DNA from 4 places in the Pseudomonas sp. FG47 genome. Region 4 is predicted to be linked to each of the others. Evidence: riboswitches for the same ligand, from Rfam matches in the RefSeq annotation. Region 4 holds a riboswitch; each other region holds the start of a gene.
The links. A riboswitch is a leader RNA that binds a small molecule or an ion and turns the genes downstream of it on or off. The one in region 4 is predicted to bind cobalamin.
Positions count from the first base shown of each region.

Region 1: it holds a riboswitch for cobalamin, as region 4 does, so the genes downstream of both, ACODS5_RS04355 (ABC transporter substrate-binding protein) here and cobW (cobalamin biosynthesis protein CobW) in region 4, are expected to answer to the same signal.
Region 2: it holds a riboswitch for cobalamin, as region 4 does, so the genes downstream of both, ACODS5_RS20530 (ABC transporter ATP-binding protein) here and cobW (cobalamin biosynthesis protein CobW) in region 4, are expected to answer to the same signal.
Region 3: it holds a riboswitch for cobalamin, as region 4 does, so the genes downstream of both, cobO (cob(I)yrinic acid a,c-diamide adenosyltransferase) here and cobW (cobalamin biosynthesis protein CobW) in region 4, are expected to answer to the same signal.

Region 1 is NZ_JBMDJI010000003.1:27,287-30,965, forward strand. Features, by position in the region: gene ACODS5_RS04350 (acetyltransferase domain-containing protein) at 1-1,110, shown strand, start outside; cobalamin riboswitch at 1,137-1,334, shown strand; gene ACODS5_RS04355 (ABC transporter substrate-binding protein) at 1,448-2,473, shown strand; gene ACODS5_RS04360 (FecCD family ABC transporter permease) at 2,470-3,486, shown strand; gene ACODS5_RS04365 (ABC transporter ATP-binding protein) at 3,483-3,679, shown strand, end outside.
Region 2 is NZ_JBMDJI010000036.1:29,395-33,073, reverse strand. Features, by position in the region: gene paaE (1,2-phenylacetyl-CoA epoxidase subunit PaaE) at 1-91, shown strand, start outside; gene ACODS5_RS20535 (hypothetical protein) at 438-905, shown strand; cobalamin riboswitch at 1,044-1,224, shown strand; gene ACODS5_RS20530 (ABC transporter ATP-binding protein) at 1,341-2,117, shown strand; gene ACODS5_RS20525 (ABC transporter substrate-binding protein) at 2,114-3,076, shown strand; gene ACODS5_RS20520 (FecCD family ABC transporter permease) at 3,073-3,679, shown strand, end outside.
Region 3 is NZ_JBMDJI010000019.1:58,358-62,036, reverse strand. Features, by position in the region: gene cbiB (adenosylcobinamide-phosphate synthase CbiB) at 1-212, opposite strand, end outside; gene bluB (5,6-dimethylbenzimidazole synthase) at 209-859, opposite strand; gene ACODS5_RS15600 (cobyrinic acid a,c-diamide synthase CobB) at 856-2,151, opposite strand; gene cobO (cob(I)yrinic acid a,c-diamide adenosyltransferase) at 2,148-2,759, opposite strand; cobalamin riboswitch at 2,871-3,088, opposite strand; gene ACODS5_RS15590 (hypothetical protein) at 3,240-3,679, shown strand, end outside.
Region 4 is NZ_JBMDJI010000003.1:222,846-226,524, reverse strand. Features, by position in the region: gene cobM (precorrin-4 C(11)-methyltransferase) at 1-302, opposite strand, end outside; gene ACODS5_RS05250 (cobalamin biosynthesis protein) at 331-741, opposite strand; gene ACODS5_RS05245 (CbtA family protein) at 741-1,436, opposite strand; gene ACODS5_RS05240 (CbtB domain-containing protein) at 1,447-1,632, opposite strand; cobalamin riboswitch at 1,735-1,893, opposite strand; cobalamin riboswitch at 1,954-2,152, shown strand; gene cobW (cobalamin biosynthesis protein CobW) at 2,253-3,320, shown strand; gene cobN (cobaltochelatase subunit CobN) at 3,324-3,679, shown strand, end outside.

The sequences.
Region 1 (3,679 bases), 200 kb from region 4:
GCCCTACGCGGCCTGGTGATCCTGTTCATGCTCCTGGACCACGTGCGCGAAACCTTCTTTCTGCACCGCCAGGTCAGCGACCCGATGACGATCGATGCCACCGACCCCAGCCTTTTCGCCAGCCGCACCCTGGCGCACCTGTGCGCCCCGGTGTTCGTGCTGCTCACCGGGTTGTCCGCCTGGTTGTACGGCGAAAAGCACCAGGGCCGTGGCGACGTCTCGGCCTTTCTGTTCAAGCGCGGGCTGTTCCTGGTCGTGCTGGAGGTCACCTTGGTCAACTTCGCCTGGACCTTCCAGCTGCCACCCAGTGTGATCTACCTGCAGGTGATCTGGGCCATAGGCCTGAGCATGATCGCCCTGTCGCTGCTGGTGTGGTTGCCACGCCCGGCGCTTATCGCCCTGGGCGCGCTGATCGTCGCTGGCCACAACCTGCTCGATGGCCTGCACTTCGAGCAGGCATCGGCCCTGCATGTGCCCTGGGCGGTCCTGCACGATCGCGGCTGGTTGGAGGTCTGCGACAACTTACGCTTGCGCACATCCTATCCGTTGTTGCCGTGGATCGGCGTGATCGTCCTGGGCTACGCCCTTGGCCCATGGTTCGCCCGCACCAGCCAGGCCGATGCCCGCCAACGGCGGCTGCTGCTGGCCGGGGCTCTGGCCCTGCTGGGTTTCGTTGCACTGCGCCTGCTCAATGGTTACGGCGAAGCGCCCTGGAGCAGTTACCCCAGTGTCACGCAGACGCTGATGAGTTTCTTCAACATCACCAAGTACCCACCTTCGCTGCTGTTCCTGGCCCTGACCCTGGGCGCCGGGCTGCTGTTGCTACGCGCCTTCGAGCGTGCCGGCAGCGCTCGCTGGATCGGCGCGCTGGCGGTGTTCGGCGCGGCGCCGATGTTCTTCTACCTGCTGCACCTGTATGTGCTCAAGGGGCTGTACCTGGCCAGCGTCGGCCTGTTCGGCCGCAACCAGGGCGAATATTTCGGTTTCGAGGGTGTCGCCGCGGTCTGGCTGCTGGCCATGTTGCTGGCTGCCGCGCTGTACCTGCCGGTCCGCGGCTTCGCCCGGTTGAAGGCGCGGCGCCGCGACCTGGCCTGGCTCAAGTACCTGTAAAGGCGTTTCGCCCGGCGGTGCGATGGTCTACCATGCCGCCCGCCGGTTTCCACACGGAATCAAAAGGGAATCCCAGGCGCGTCCAGCGCGCGCCGAACGGAACTGCCCCCGCAACTGTAGGTGCCGAGCCCACGCCATCGATGCCACTGGATGATCCATCCGGGAAGGCCGGCGTCGGGCCTGGACGCACCAGTCAGGAGACCTGCCGGCACGTGTTCACCAACCGGCGGGGTGTCCGGGATGGTCATCCGCCTTGCGCTCGCAGCCCCTCGCTCGTGCCCGGCGATGCCTGTCCGTGCCCATGACCGCACAACGCAAGACAGGAGACCGCCCCACCATGTTGCCCCACCTCGCCACCGTCGTCGCCGGCTTGACCCTGTGCGCGCTGGCCCAGGCCGATAGCCCTGCCAGTGCCACCCAGTATCCGTTGACCCTCGACAACTGCGGCGTGCCCCAGACCTTCGCCCGGGCGCCCGAACGCGCGGTGACCATCGGCCAGGCCGGCAGCGAACTGCTCTATGCCCTGGGCCTGGGCGAACGCCTGGCCGGCACTTCGTTGTGGTTCAACAACGTACTGCCCGAGTTCAAGGCGCAGAACGACAAGGTCGAGCGCCTGGCCGATAACGAACCAAGTTTCGAGGCGGTGGTGGCCAAGCGTCCGCAACTGGTGGTGGTGCAGTTCGAATGGATGGTCGGTGCCCAAGGCGCGGTCGCCACCCGCGAACAGTTCGCCGAATTGCAGATTCCCACCTACCTGCTGCCCTCCGATTGCGAAGGCAAGGACAACCTGGTGGGCGCCGATGGCACCCGTCTGCAACCGTTCAAGGTGCAGAGCATCTACAAGAGCATCAGCCAACTGGCCGAGATCTTCGACGTGCAGGCGCACGGCGCCGCCCTCAACACAGCACTCCAGGGCAGCCTGCAGCGTGCTCAGCAACAACTGGTGGGCAAGGACCTGAGCCACACCAGCGCGTTGTTCTGGTTCTCCAGCGCCGACCTGGCGCTCGACCCGTACGTGGCCGGCCGTCAGGGCGTGGCCGACTTCATGCTGCAGACCCTAGGGGTGCGCAACGTGGTCGAGTCCAACGAGGAATGGCCGACCGTAGGCTGGGAAACCCTGGCCAAGGCCAATCCCACCTGGCTGATCATCGCGCGCATGGACCGACGCCGCTACCCTGCCGATGACTATCAGAAGAAACTCCAGTTCCTGCGCAGCGACCCGCTGACCCGCAACATGGAGGCGGTGAAACAGGACCGCATCATCGTCCTCGACGCCGATGCCATGCAGGCCGGCCTGCGTCTGTTCCGCGGGCTGCAAGTGCTGTCCACGGCCTTCGCCAGCGGTAAAGCGGCGCAACCATGAGTCGCCTGCTGCCCCTTGGCGCCTTCGCGCTGCTCGCCCTGGGCCTGGCCATGCTCGCGGGTATCGCCATCGGCGAAACCCCAGTGAGCGCCGAAGTGTTCTGGCAGGTGCTGGCCAATCATCTGTGGCAAGCGGGCTACCCACTCGATCCGATCGACGCCGGCATCGTCTGGAACTACCGGTTGCCGCGTACCCTGGTGGCCGCTGCCTGCGGCGCGGGCCTGGCCACCTGCGGGGTGATTCTCCAGGCGTTGCTGCGCAACCCGCTGGCAGAGCCGTATTTGCTGGGCCTGTCCGCCGGGGCCTCGACCGGCGCCGTGGCGGTCGGCCTGCTCGGCCTGGGCGGCGCGGCGCTGTCGCTGTCCGGCGGCGCCTTCCTCGGCGCACTGGCGGCCTTTGCCTTGGTGCTGGCGCTGTCCCGGGCCAGCGGCAGCCGCCATGACAATACCCAGGTGATCCTTGCCGGGATCGCCGGCTCGCAGCTGTTCAACGCGCTCACCGCGTTCCTGATCACCAAATCCGCCACCGCCGAGCAAGCCCGCGGCATCCTGTTCTGGCTGCTGGGCAACCTCAGCGGGGTGCGCTGGCCATCGGTAGCCCTGGCGGTACCGATGGCCGTGCTGGGGCTGCTGGTCTGCCTGGGCCATCGGCGGGCATTGGATGCCTTCACCTTCGGCGCCGATTCCGCCGCCTCGCTCGGTGTGCCAGTGCGCCGCACCCAGCTGCTGCTGATCAGCTGCGCGGCATTGGTGACCGCGGTGATGGTGTCGATCGTCGGCGCCATCGGTTTCGTCGGGCTGGTCATTCCCCATGCGCTGCGCCTGTTGCTGGGCCCCGGGCACAGCCGCCTGGTGCCGGCCAGCGCGCTGGGCGGGGCGTTGTTCCTGATCGTCGCCGATATCCTGTCGCGCACGCTGATCGCCGGCCAGGTGGTTCCGGTGGGTGTGGTCACCGCACTGATCGGCGCGCCGCTGTTCGCACTGATCCTGGTCAGCCGTCGGGGGCGCCCATGACGGCGCTGCACACCCCCGCAATGGCCCCCATCAGTTGCCAGGGCGTGCACCTGCGCCTAGGTGGGCGCGAGGTGCTGCATGGTATCGACCTGGCCGTTCGGCCCGGCGAGACCCTCGGCCTGGTCGGCCCCAATGGCTCCGGCAAGTCCACCTTGCTCAAGCTGCTGGCCGGGCTGCGCGCGCCCAGCAGCGG
Region 2 (3,679 bases), on a different contig from region 4:
GGAGGACTACGAAGTGGCGGCCGGCTACGTGCTGTCGTGCCAGAGTTTCCCGATCAGCGACAAGGTGGTGCTGGACTTCGACCAGCTTTGATACCACGGGCTACGGTATCGATGCCGCGAAAGGCGCGCAACGCGATCCCGCAGCCCAGCAACCTTGCACAATCGTTTTTGCCTTGGGCAGTCAGGGGCGTGCCAAAAACCCGTACTCTCCTGCGAGCATATAAGGCGTGGTAACTATTATCATCGAATCGTTGATACTGGTAATTTTACTAGGTGTCGATTTTATCAGCGCAGAGTAAGGTGAGTTGCAGCGGGTTGATCTATTCGAAGAGGGAGTCGAGCATGGCTACCGATCTGCAGACATTCAAGGTGATTAACAACCTCAAGCCAGATGTGCAATACAAATTTTATTGGAGCAAGGATGAAGAAGTTGACAAGTGGGCGGACACTGGCTTCGTCTTCTATACGTCGTCGAAACCGAGGCAACGGGCTTCAAGTCTTACTTGATAGACATGTGGCGACTGAAGCCCAAGAGCGGCACCACCATTGCCTCCGTCACGACCATTCCGAATGAAGATAGATTGATACATGCGGACGCCTTTAAATCAGCGCCTGGAGATGTGTGGTTCTGGCTTAATACTTGGTATTTTTACAAATTCGACAACGCGAGAAATGTAGAAATTGATATTTCATATTTAGGGCTGCCGCAAAAAAGCGTGACGGCACGCCTCAATGATGACGATGCCTTGACATTCATACGTCTACTCATCGTTGAACCGAAGCTGGGTCCACCCGAAACAAGCGGCCCGGAAAAATTCCATTGCGTGACTCTTGACAAGAAGAGTGGCCGCTACAATTTGACTCTTGAAATGAGCGGCGAGACGTTCAACTTCCGCCCCACTTAAGCCACCTTCTATCAGCGACAGGTGGTTACAGATTTCGCGCAATGGATCGGCACCCACTCTGAGCAATAGGCGACCTGGCAGAGCAACAAAAGGCATGCGTTGACTCCCATGGGCATAAATGCTCAGATGCGCCCCTGCTTTCAGGTGTCCCTGGCCGCCGCGCCAGGGATTAAACGGGAAGCCGGTGCCTCGCCCGCGCGAGAAGTCCGGCGCTGCCCCCGCAACGGTAAGCGAGCCTGGCATTCGACACGCCACTGTGCCCCGCGCATGGGAAGGTGAATGCCCGATGACCCTCGCCAGCCCGGAGACCGGCCTGATTCGCCCATGGCCATTCCCGCGGAGGGCGGGTGCGCTCAGCTTGCCAGGCGCCCGCGCGCCTGCGCGGCCGTCTCGCACCGTCACCGTCGGGCTCATTCATTCCTGCGGTGTCCATCCATGTCTTGTTCCCTGCTGCACCTAGAGCGCCTGCACTGGTCGCTGTCCGCCACCGGGCCGGACCTGCTGGCCGGTATCGACCTCAAGGTCCAATCCGGCGAATTCGTCGGCCTGATCGGGCCCAATGGCAGCGGCAAGACCAGCCTGCTGCGCTGCGCCTACCGTTTCAGCCGGCCACGGGCTGGCCGGGTGCTGCTCGATGGCGAGGATATCTGGCTGCACCCGCCGCGCTGGCTGGCCCAGCGGGTGGCGGTGATGCTCCAGGAGTTTCCCGAGGATTTCGGCCTGAGCGTGCGCGACGTCGTGGCCATGGGTCGCACCCCGCACCTGGGCTGGCTCGACGCAGGCGGCGATTCGGCGCCGGTGGACCACGCCCTGCGCCAGCTGGGCCTGCAGGATCGCGCCGAGCAAGGCTTCGCCAGCCTGTCCGGTGGCGAAAAGCAGCGTGTGCTGCTGGCCCGGGCCTTGGCCCAGCAGCCGCGCCTGCTGATTCTCGACGAGCCGACCAACCACCTCGACCCACGCCACCAGCTCGCCCTGCTGCAACACCTGCGCGGCAGCGGCCTGGGCTTGCTGGCCAGCTTCCACGACCTCAACCTGGCGGCGACGTTCTGCGACCGCCTGTACCTGATCGAGCAAGGCCGGATCATCGCCCAGGGCACGCCCGCCGAGGTGTTGACCGAGCAATGCCTGGCCGAGGTGTTCGGGGTTCACGCCCTGGTCGACCGTCACCCCGTGGGCGAGCACCCACGCATTACCTGGATTCGTCACGCATGACCCGCCTGTTGCTTGCCCTGTTCGCCTGCCTGCCACTGTGTGCCCTGGCACAAGGCTTCCCCGTGACCGTGCGCAGTTGCGAGCGCGCGGTCACCTTCAGCCAGCCACCGCAACGGGCGGTGAGCCACGACGTCAACTTGACCGGCATGCTGCTGGCACTGGGGCTGCGCGAGCGCATGGTCGGCTACAGCGGCATCAGTGGCTGGAAAAGCCTCGCCCCGACGATGCGCGAGGCCCTGCACGGCCTGCCGGAACTGGCATCGCGCTATCCGTCGGTGGAAACCCTGCTCGCGGCCGACGCCGACTTTCTGTTCGCCGGCTGGAGCTATGGCATGCAGGTCGGCGGGCCGCTCACCCCGCAGCGCCTGGCAACGTTCGGCATTCCGGTATACGAACTGAGCGAATCCTGCTCACGGATCATGCCCTGGCACCCGGCAAGCCTCGACGACCTGTACACCGACCTGGGCAACCTGGGCCGGATCTTCGGCGTCAGCGCACGGGCCGACAGTCTGGTCGAGCAACTGCGCCTGCGTATCGCACGAGTCCGCGCTTCGTTGGCCTCGCTCCAGGCCCGACCACGGGTGTTTCTCTACGACAGCGGCGAGGACCGCCCCACCACCTCCGGCAGCCTGGGCATGCCCCAGGCACTGATCGATACGGCCGGCGGCAGTAATGTCATGGCCGACGTGCCTGCCAGCTGGACCGAGGTCAGCTGGGAAAGCGTGGTCGAGCGCGATCCCGAGGTAATCGTCATCGTCGACTACGGCCCGACCACCTGGCAGCAAAAACGCGACTACCTGTTGCAGCACCCGGCGCTGGGCAGCGTCACGGCGATTCGCCAAAAGCGCTTCGTGGTGTTGTCCTATCTGCAGGTGACGCCATCGGTGGACAACGCCGAGGCCATTGAACGTCTCGCCCAGGCGCTGCACCCGCAGCGCTTTGCCGGGGCGCAACGGTGAGCTTGTTGCGCCGTCCTATCGGCTACCGCCTGCTGTTGATCGGCCTGGGCGCCGCACTGTTTGCCTCATGCCTGTTGTCGCTGGGCTTCGGCGCAGCGCAGGTACCAGCAGGCAAGATACTGGAGATCGTGTTGCAGCAACTGGGCCTGGCCCCGGCGACAGACGCCGGCCGTGGCCAGACCCAGATCGTCTGGCAGATCCGCGCGCCACGAGTGTTGCTGGGGGCTTTGGTCGGTGCCGGGTTGGCCCTGGTCGGCAGCGCCCTGCAAGCGGTCACCCGCAACCCGCTGGCCGACCCGCACCTGTTGGGCGTGAGTTCGGGCGCGGTACTAGGGGCGGTGCTGGTGGTGCTGTACCTTGGGCCTTTCGCCGGGGTGCTGAGCCTGCCCTTGGCGGCCTTTGTCGGCGCCCTCGGTTGCATGCTGCTGGTGCTGGGCGTTGCCAGCCGGCGTGGGCGCCTGGACAGCGAGCAACTGTTGCTGGCCGGGGTGGCGGTGTCGTTCGTGGTGATGGCCTTGGCCAACCTGATGCTGTACACCGGTGACCCCCATGCCGCCAGCTCGGTGATGTTCTGGATGCTCGGCGGGCTGGGCCTGGCGCAAT
Region 3 (3,679 bases), on a different contig from region 4:
CAGGAAAGAATCAGCGCCAGCAAGGTCAGCGGCACGACAGCCAGGAACCAGGCCGTGACACCGTGGCTGCGCCAGCCCCGGCCACCGGCGTTGAAGCGCTGCTCCAGGCGCACGGCGAGGTTGCCGAAACCGACCAGGGGATGGCGCCGCCTCGGCTCACCCAGCAGTGCATCCAGAGCCACGCCGGCCACGGTCAGCAAAGCCACACTCATGACCGCTCTCCCCACTGGTTCTCGTAGAGCATGTCACTCAACGGCCGTTGCTCGGCCCAGTCTTCGAGCACCAGCATCGGCGCCGGATAGAATTCGGTCACCGGCCCCAGGCACAGCACCGCCATGGGCTTGGCACCTACGGGCATGCCCAGCAGCTCGGCCAGGGCCTGCGGCTCGAACAGCGACACCCAGCCCATGCCCAGCCCTTCGGCCCGCGCCGCCAGCCACAGGTTCTGGATGGCGCAGGCCAGCGAAGCCAGGTCCATCTCCGGCAGGGTGCGGCGGCCGAAGACATGCGCCTCGCGCTTGTCCATCAGCGCGGCGACCAGCACCTCGGCGCAGTCGTTGATGCCTTCGACCTTGAGCTTCATGAACTCATCGGAGCGCTCGCCCAGGGCTTCGGCGGTGCGCACCCGCTCCTGCTCCACCAACGCCTGGATACGTTCGCGCAAACCGCGCTGGCTGATACGAATGAAGCGCCAGGGCTGCATCAGGCCCACGCTGGGGGCCTGATGAGCGGCGGCCAGCAGACGCCCGAGCAACTCGGGGGCCACCTCGCCGCCGGCGAAATGGCGCATGTCGCGGCGCTCGCCGATGGCCCGGTAGATGGCCGCGCGCTCAACGGCGCTGTACGCGTGTTCGCTCATGGTCGCAACAGCGCCGCCGCCGCGTCGGGGTTGGACGGAAAATAGAAATGCACGTAGGAAGCGGTCAGCCGTCCCAGGCGGTAGACCGCCTCGTTGCCGCGTCCGCCGTTGGGGCTCAGGCCCCGGGCAATCGGTTCCAGCTCGGTGCTGGTCAGTGAATGGTGATAGGTGTGGCCGCGCAGGATGCCTTCGGGCAACTCGACGGCCTGCAGGGCCAAGGCCGCCAGGCGCTTCTGCATGGTCGCCTCGCCCGGCAGCAGGCCTGCCAGCGGCGCACGCACACCGGCCACATCGGTCAGGGCGTCGAGCAGGTAGAGCATGCCGCCACACTCGGCCAGCAGCGGCTTGCCCTCGGCGTGGTGGCCACGGATCGCCTCCAGCATCGGTGCGTTGGCGGCCAGGGCCTGATGGTGCAGCTCCGGGTAGCCGCCTGGCAGGTACAGGCTGTCTACATCAGGCAACTCCCGATCATGCAACGGCGAGAAGAATTCGAGCTGCGCGCCGAGGCTGCGCAGCAGATCCAGGTTGGCGCCATAGGTGAAGGCGAAGGCTTCGTCATGGGCCACCCCGATGCGCACCCCGGCAAGCGGTGTGGTCACGCCCAGTGGCTCAGGCCGGGCAAAACCGACCGGTGGCGGCAATGCTGCATCGCAGCTGGCACCCAGCGCTTCGGCGGCGGCATCCAGGCGCGCATCCAGGTCATTGAGTTCACTGGCCTGGACCAGGCCGAGGTGGCGGCTGGGCAGCTCGATGCCACGCTCGCGGGACAACCCGCCGTACCAGCGCAGGCCTTCGGTGAGGCTGCCTTCGAGCAACTGCGCGTGGCGCAGGCTGCCAACCCGGTTGGCCAGCACCCCGGCGAACGGCAAGTCGGGCTGGTAACGCGCCAGGCCCAGGGCCAGGGCGCCGAAGGTCTGGGCCATGGCCGTGCCATCGATCACCGCCAGCACCGGCACGCCGAAATGACGGGCCAGATCGGCGCTCGACGGCGTGCCGTCGAACAGCCCCATCACGCCTTCGATCAGGATCAGGTCGGCCTCGCCCGCCGCTTCCCACAGCAGGCGACGACTCTCCTCGGCACCGATCATCCACAGGTCCAGCTGATAGACCGGCGCGCCACTGGCACGCTCGAGGATCATCGGGTCGAGAAAGTCAGGCCCGCACTTGAACACCCGCACCTTGCGCCCGAGGTTGCGGTGCAGGCGGGCCAGGGCGGCGGTGACCGTGGTCTTGCCCTGGCCCGAGGCCGGGGCCGCGATCAGCACGGCGGGACATTGGCGCGAGTCACTCACAGCTCGACGCCCTTCTGTGCGCGGATACCGGCCTGGAAGGCGTGCTTGAGCATGCCCATCTCGGTGACGGTGTCGGCCAGCTCGATCATTTCCGGCTTGGCTGCACGGCCGGTGACGATCACATGCTGCATCGGTGGGCGGGCCTGGATGTCCGAGAGCACCTGGTCGAGGTCGAGGTAGCCATGCTTGAGGGCGATGTTCAGCTCATCGAGCACCACGAACTGGATCGACGGATCCTGCAGCAACTGGCGCGATACCGCCCACGCGGCCTCGGCGGCGGCGATGTCGCGCTGGCGGTCCTGGGTCTCCCAGGTGAAGCCCTCACCCATCACGTGATAGCGCACCTGCTCGGGGAAGCGGCGGAAGAACAGCTCTTCGCCTGTGCTGTTGCGACCCTTGATGAACTGCACCACGCCGCACTGCATGCCGTGGCCCAAGGCGCGGGCCAACATGCCGAAAGCTGAGCTGCTCTTGCCCTTGCCGTTGCCGGTCAGCACCAGCAACAGGCCGCATTCGTTGGGGGAATTGGCGATGCGCTCGTCGATGATCGCCTTCTTGCGCTGCATGCGCGCCAGGTGACGTTCGTCGCGTTCGGTGGATTCGCTCATCAGGGGTCTCCGCGGGCTGTCGCAGGGGCAGCGACAGAAAAAGGGCGGGCAGACGGAGAACGCGCAGGGGCCGTGGCGCAGGCCACATCGCTGGCGCATCACCCTCCGTGATGCCGTTGGCAGTTGCAGGCCGGTCTCCGGGCTTGTGAGCGGGCCTGGCCCGGGCTGCGCGCCTTCCCGGGCGATACACCCAGTGGCCTTGCGCAGCGTTGACTCACCTACCGTTGCGGGGGCAGCGCCGGACTCGCACCTTGGCTGGCGCTCACCGGCTTCCCAGTTTCACCCTGCCGAGCCACGGCTCGCAGGGCACCTGAAACACGCCGCGAAGGTTAGAGGGTTGCATCAGGAGCGTCAATCGAGCATGGACCGATCTGGCCTGGATCAATGGCCGATCCGCCAGCTTGTGCCACACTCAAAGCAGTGATATCACATAGCCATCACCGCGACCGACCGCGACCACAATGACAAGGAGCGCGCAGCATGCAAGGCCTGATCATCAACAACCCCCGCCTGGAGTTCCTGCGCCCGGCCCTGGAACGCTGGGTCGACTGTATCGACCGCTTCAACCAGTTCCAAGGCGATAACGAGGCCCCGTATTGGCACGGCGCCGCCGCCAACACCGGGATGCTCGCGGCGGCGGCCTGGCAGGCCGAGCTGGTGGCGCTGGAGCAATACACCAGCAAGAAACAACGCGACGAAGGCGAGCGCGAGGCGCGCGGCGACCTGTTCATCGGCAATGCCGAGGACTCGATCCACCTGCACGCCAGCCAGCGCTGGCCACGCATCGCCCGCCTCGACCTGGCAGCGGCCTTGCAGGAGAGCGCCAGCCAGGCCAAGGCGATCGCCTACGCCAGCCAGTTCAAGGCCGGGGCGTTGTTCGTCACCCCGTGGAAGGCCGGGCAGCACGCCAGCCCCGAAGA
Region 4 (3,679 bases):
ATGCCCAGTGCCTGCAGGTGGCGGATCTGTTCGCCGATGGCGCCGTACAGGCTGGGATCGCCGCTGTGCACCCGGGCCACGTCCAGGCCTTCGGCGTGGGCCTGGCGCATGGCCTCGACGATCTGCTCCAGGTGCAGTTCGGCGCTGTTGAGCACGGTTCGGGCGTTATGGCCCTCGAGCACCGCGGGCGGGACCAGGGAGCCTGCGTAGATGATCACCGGGCACTGGCGAATCAGGCGCTGGCCCTTGACCGTGATCAGTTCCGGATCGCCGGGGCCGGCACCGATGAAGTAGACCGTCATGGCGGTTCCTTGCAGATAAAGAAGCGGATTATCCGCCGATGGCCAGCGCCAGGGTAGCGCCGGCAAGGACTTGCCGCGGCACGTGCAGGCTGGGCTGTGGCGCGACGCGGGCAGCCAGGGCCAGGGCGGCGCTTTCGGCCACGCCCCAGCAGCCGGTCTGGGCGTAGGCGGTGGCCGAGCGTTGGCTGAGCAACGGTTCGAAAGCTAGCAGGTGCGCGGCGTCGAAGCACAGGAACGGCACGCCAAGGCGCTCGGCCAGGGCCAGCAAGCCCGGTTCGCGGGCCTTCGGGTCGATGCTGGCGATGGCGCGCAAGGCCGACAGGGGCAGGACGTGGCGGGCCATGGTCTGGCGCAGCAGCACCGCCAGGGTCTCGACGGGGCAGCCACGGCGACAACCAAAGCCCGCGTACAGCGCGGGCTGCGGGCTGAAATCGAGCATCAGGCCGGGTTGGCGCGGCGGAACAGCCAGGCGCTGAGCAGGCCCAGGGCCAGCCAGAACGCGGCGTTGGTCAGCCAGGAAGCGATCTTGAACTGTGTGGCCAGGGTCTCTGGGGCCAGGCTTGCGTGCACTGCCGGTTGTGGCGCGCCGATCAGGTGAGGGATCACCAGCAGCACGACCCCCAGCACCTTGAACAACCAATGCCGGCTAAACACCAGCAAGGCCAGGCCGGCCGCGGTGGCGGCGGCGGTGCCGATCCACCAGGCCTGGCGTTGGCCCAGGTCGGCGGCGGCGGTGCCTGGCAGCTCGGCCGGCAAGCCCAGGGTGGGCGCCAGGCAGAACACGGCGAAGCCGGCCAGGCCCCAGAGCGCGCCGGTGCTGACGCGGCCAGGTTCACGCAGGCTGTACAGCGCGGCGAGGATCAGGGCGAAGCCGACGGCTACCACCAGGTTGCCGCCGGTGGTGGCCAGCACTCGCTGCCAGCCGTCTTGCGGTGCCCAGGCCTCGGCGTTGTGCTCATGGCTGTGGCCGGCTTCGGCTGGCGCATGTTCATGCTGCTCGGCTACCGGGGCGGCGCTCTCGAAGGTTTCCGCCTGGAGGATCAGCGGGGCGATCCAGAAACTTTGCAGCAGGGTCAGCAGCAGGGCGGCGAGCAGCCCGCTGAAGCCCGCGGTGCGGGCAATACGCGTGATCATGCGGGGATACTCAGTGGCAGGGGAAGGCGGCGCTGTGACGGGTGTCGTGGGCGGCGTTGTGCACCGCCTCGATGTGCGAGAAGCCGGCGAAGTACACCAGGCTCAGGCCCAGCAGGCTGGCGCCCACGGCGACCAGCAGGCGCTGGCTGAGGCTGACGGGGGTGACGATGCTGTGCTTGGCACTGGTGATAGGCATGACGCGTTCCTCTGCTGCTTTTGTTTTGGGCAACGGGCAAGCGCGACGCCCCCAGGCGCGGATGGCCCAGGGCATGCGACAGCACCCGCCCACCGCGGGGTTGTTCATCGAGCACCACAGGCCGGTCTCCGGGCTGGCGAGCATCGCTCGCTTACCGTTGCGGGGGCAGCACCGGCTTTGTCCGCCCCTGTTGTAGAGGCCGCGTCGCACCGGTTTCCCGTTTCACCCCCAATTGGGGGCACCTGAAGGCAGTGCGCTAGCAAATCACGGGGCGTGGCCGGCGTCAATCGCGGCGGCGGTTGACCGTTGTCGGGTGGATGCGTAGCCTTGCCGCTTCGAGGTTCTCAGGCCTGGCCTGAGCTAAGACGGGAACGCGGTACAAGCCGCGGCTGCCCCCGCAACTGTAGGCACTGAAAGGTTCGGCACAGCCACTGCGCAGGCGCGCGGGAAGGCGCTGAGCCACCGGCCCCGGCGCCGGATTGGTGCAAGCCAGGAGACCTGCCTCGCGACGTTTTCGACTTTCAACCGGGCGGGGTGATCCGGTGGCGAACGCGCCCGGCCAGCATGGCCGCGGCCGCCGTCCCGCATGCCCGCGCCACAGCCGCCAAGGGCAACGCGACATGAAAACACTGGCCAAGCTCCCTGTCACCATCGTCACCGGCTTTCTCGGCTCGGGCAAGACCACCTTGCTCCGCCACATGCTCGACAACGCCCAGGGCCGTCGTATCGCGGTGATCGTCAACGAGTTCGGCGAACTGGGCATCGACGGCGAGATCCTCAAGCAGTGCAGCATCGGCTGCACCGAGGAAGAGGCGCAGGGCCGGGTCTTCGAGCTGGCCAACGGCTGCCTGTGCTGCACCGTGCAGGAAGAGTTCTTCCCAGTGATGCGCGAGCTGGTGGCCCGCCGCGGCGACCTTGACCATATCCTTATCGAAACCAGCGGCCTGGCCCTGCCCAAACCCCTGGTGCAAGCCTTCCAGTGGCCGGAAATTCGCAACGCCTGCACCGTCGATGCGGTGATCACCGTGGTCGACAGCCCGGCGGTGGCCGCCGGCACCTTCGCCGCCTACCCCGAGCAGGTCGACGCCCAGCGCAAGCTCGACCCCAACCTGGACCACGAATCGCCGCTGCACGAGCTGTTCGCCGACCAGTTGGCCAGTGCCGACCTGGTGGTGCTGAACAAGGCCGACCTGATCGACGCCGCGGGCCTGGCCAAGGTGCGCGCCGAGGTGGCCGAGGAACTGCCGCCGGCGGTCAAGGTGATCGAGGCCAGCAGTGGCCGCCTGCCACTCGACGTGCTGCTGGGCGTGGGCGCCGAGTCCGAGGCGCATATCGATGGCCGTCGCACCCACCATGATTCGCACCACGACGGTGACGATCACGACGACCACGATCATGATGCCTTCGATTCGATTTCCATCGACCTGCCCGAGGCCGACGAAAGCCTGCTGCTCGGTGCCCTGAGCCAACTGGTCGGTGAGTTCGGCATCCTGCGCGCCAAGGGCTTCGCCGCCATTCCCGGCAAGCCGATGCGCCTGCTGATCCAGGGCGTGGGTACCCGTTTCGACAAGCACTTCGACCGTGCCTGGCGCAGCGATGAAGCGCGCATCACCCGCCTGGTGCTGATTGGCCAGGACCTGGACGCCGCGCAGCTTGAAGCGCGCCTGCGCCAGGCCTTGGGCGCCTGATCCATGCACCTGCTGCGGACCCAGCCCGGCGGCTTCGTGCCGGACGACAGCATTGCCGATCTCGGCCAGACACCTGCCGAGTTGGTGATCCTCTGCAGCGGCGATTCCCATCTGGCACTGCTCGCCGAAACCGCCGAGCAGTTGCCGGACGATTTCCCCAGCGTGCGCCTGGCCAACCCGATGCAGGTGCAGAACCATGCCTCGGTCGACCTGTATGTCGACCAGGTACTGCGCCATGCCAAGCTGATCCTGGTCTCGTTGCACGGCGGCGTCGGCTACTGGCGCTACGGTGTCGAGCAGTTGGTGGCCCTCGCCAGCCGTGGCGTGCAGTTGGTCCTGGTGCCGGGGGACGACCGCCC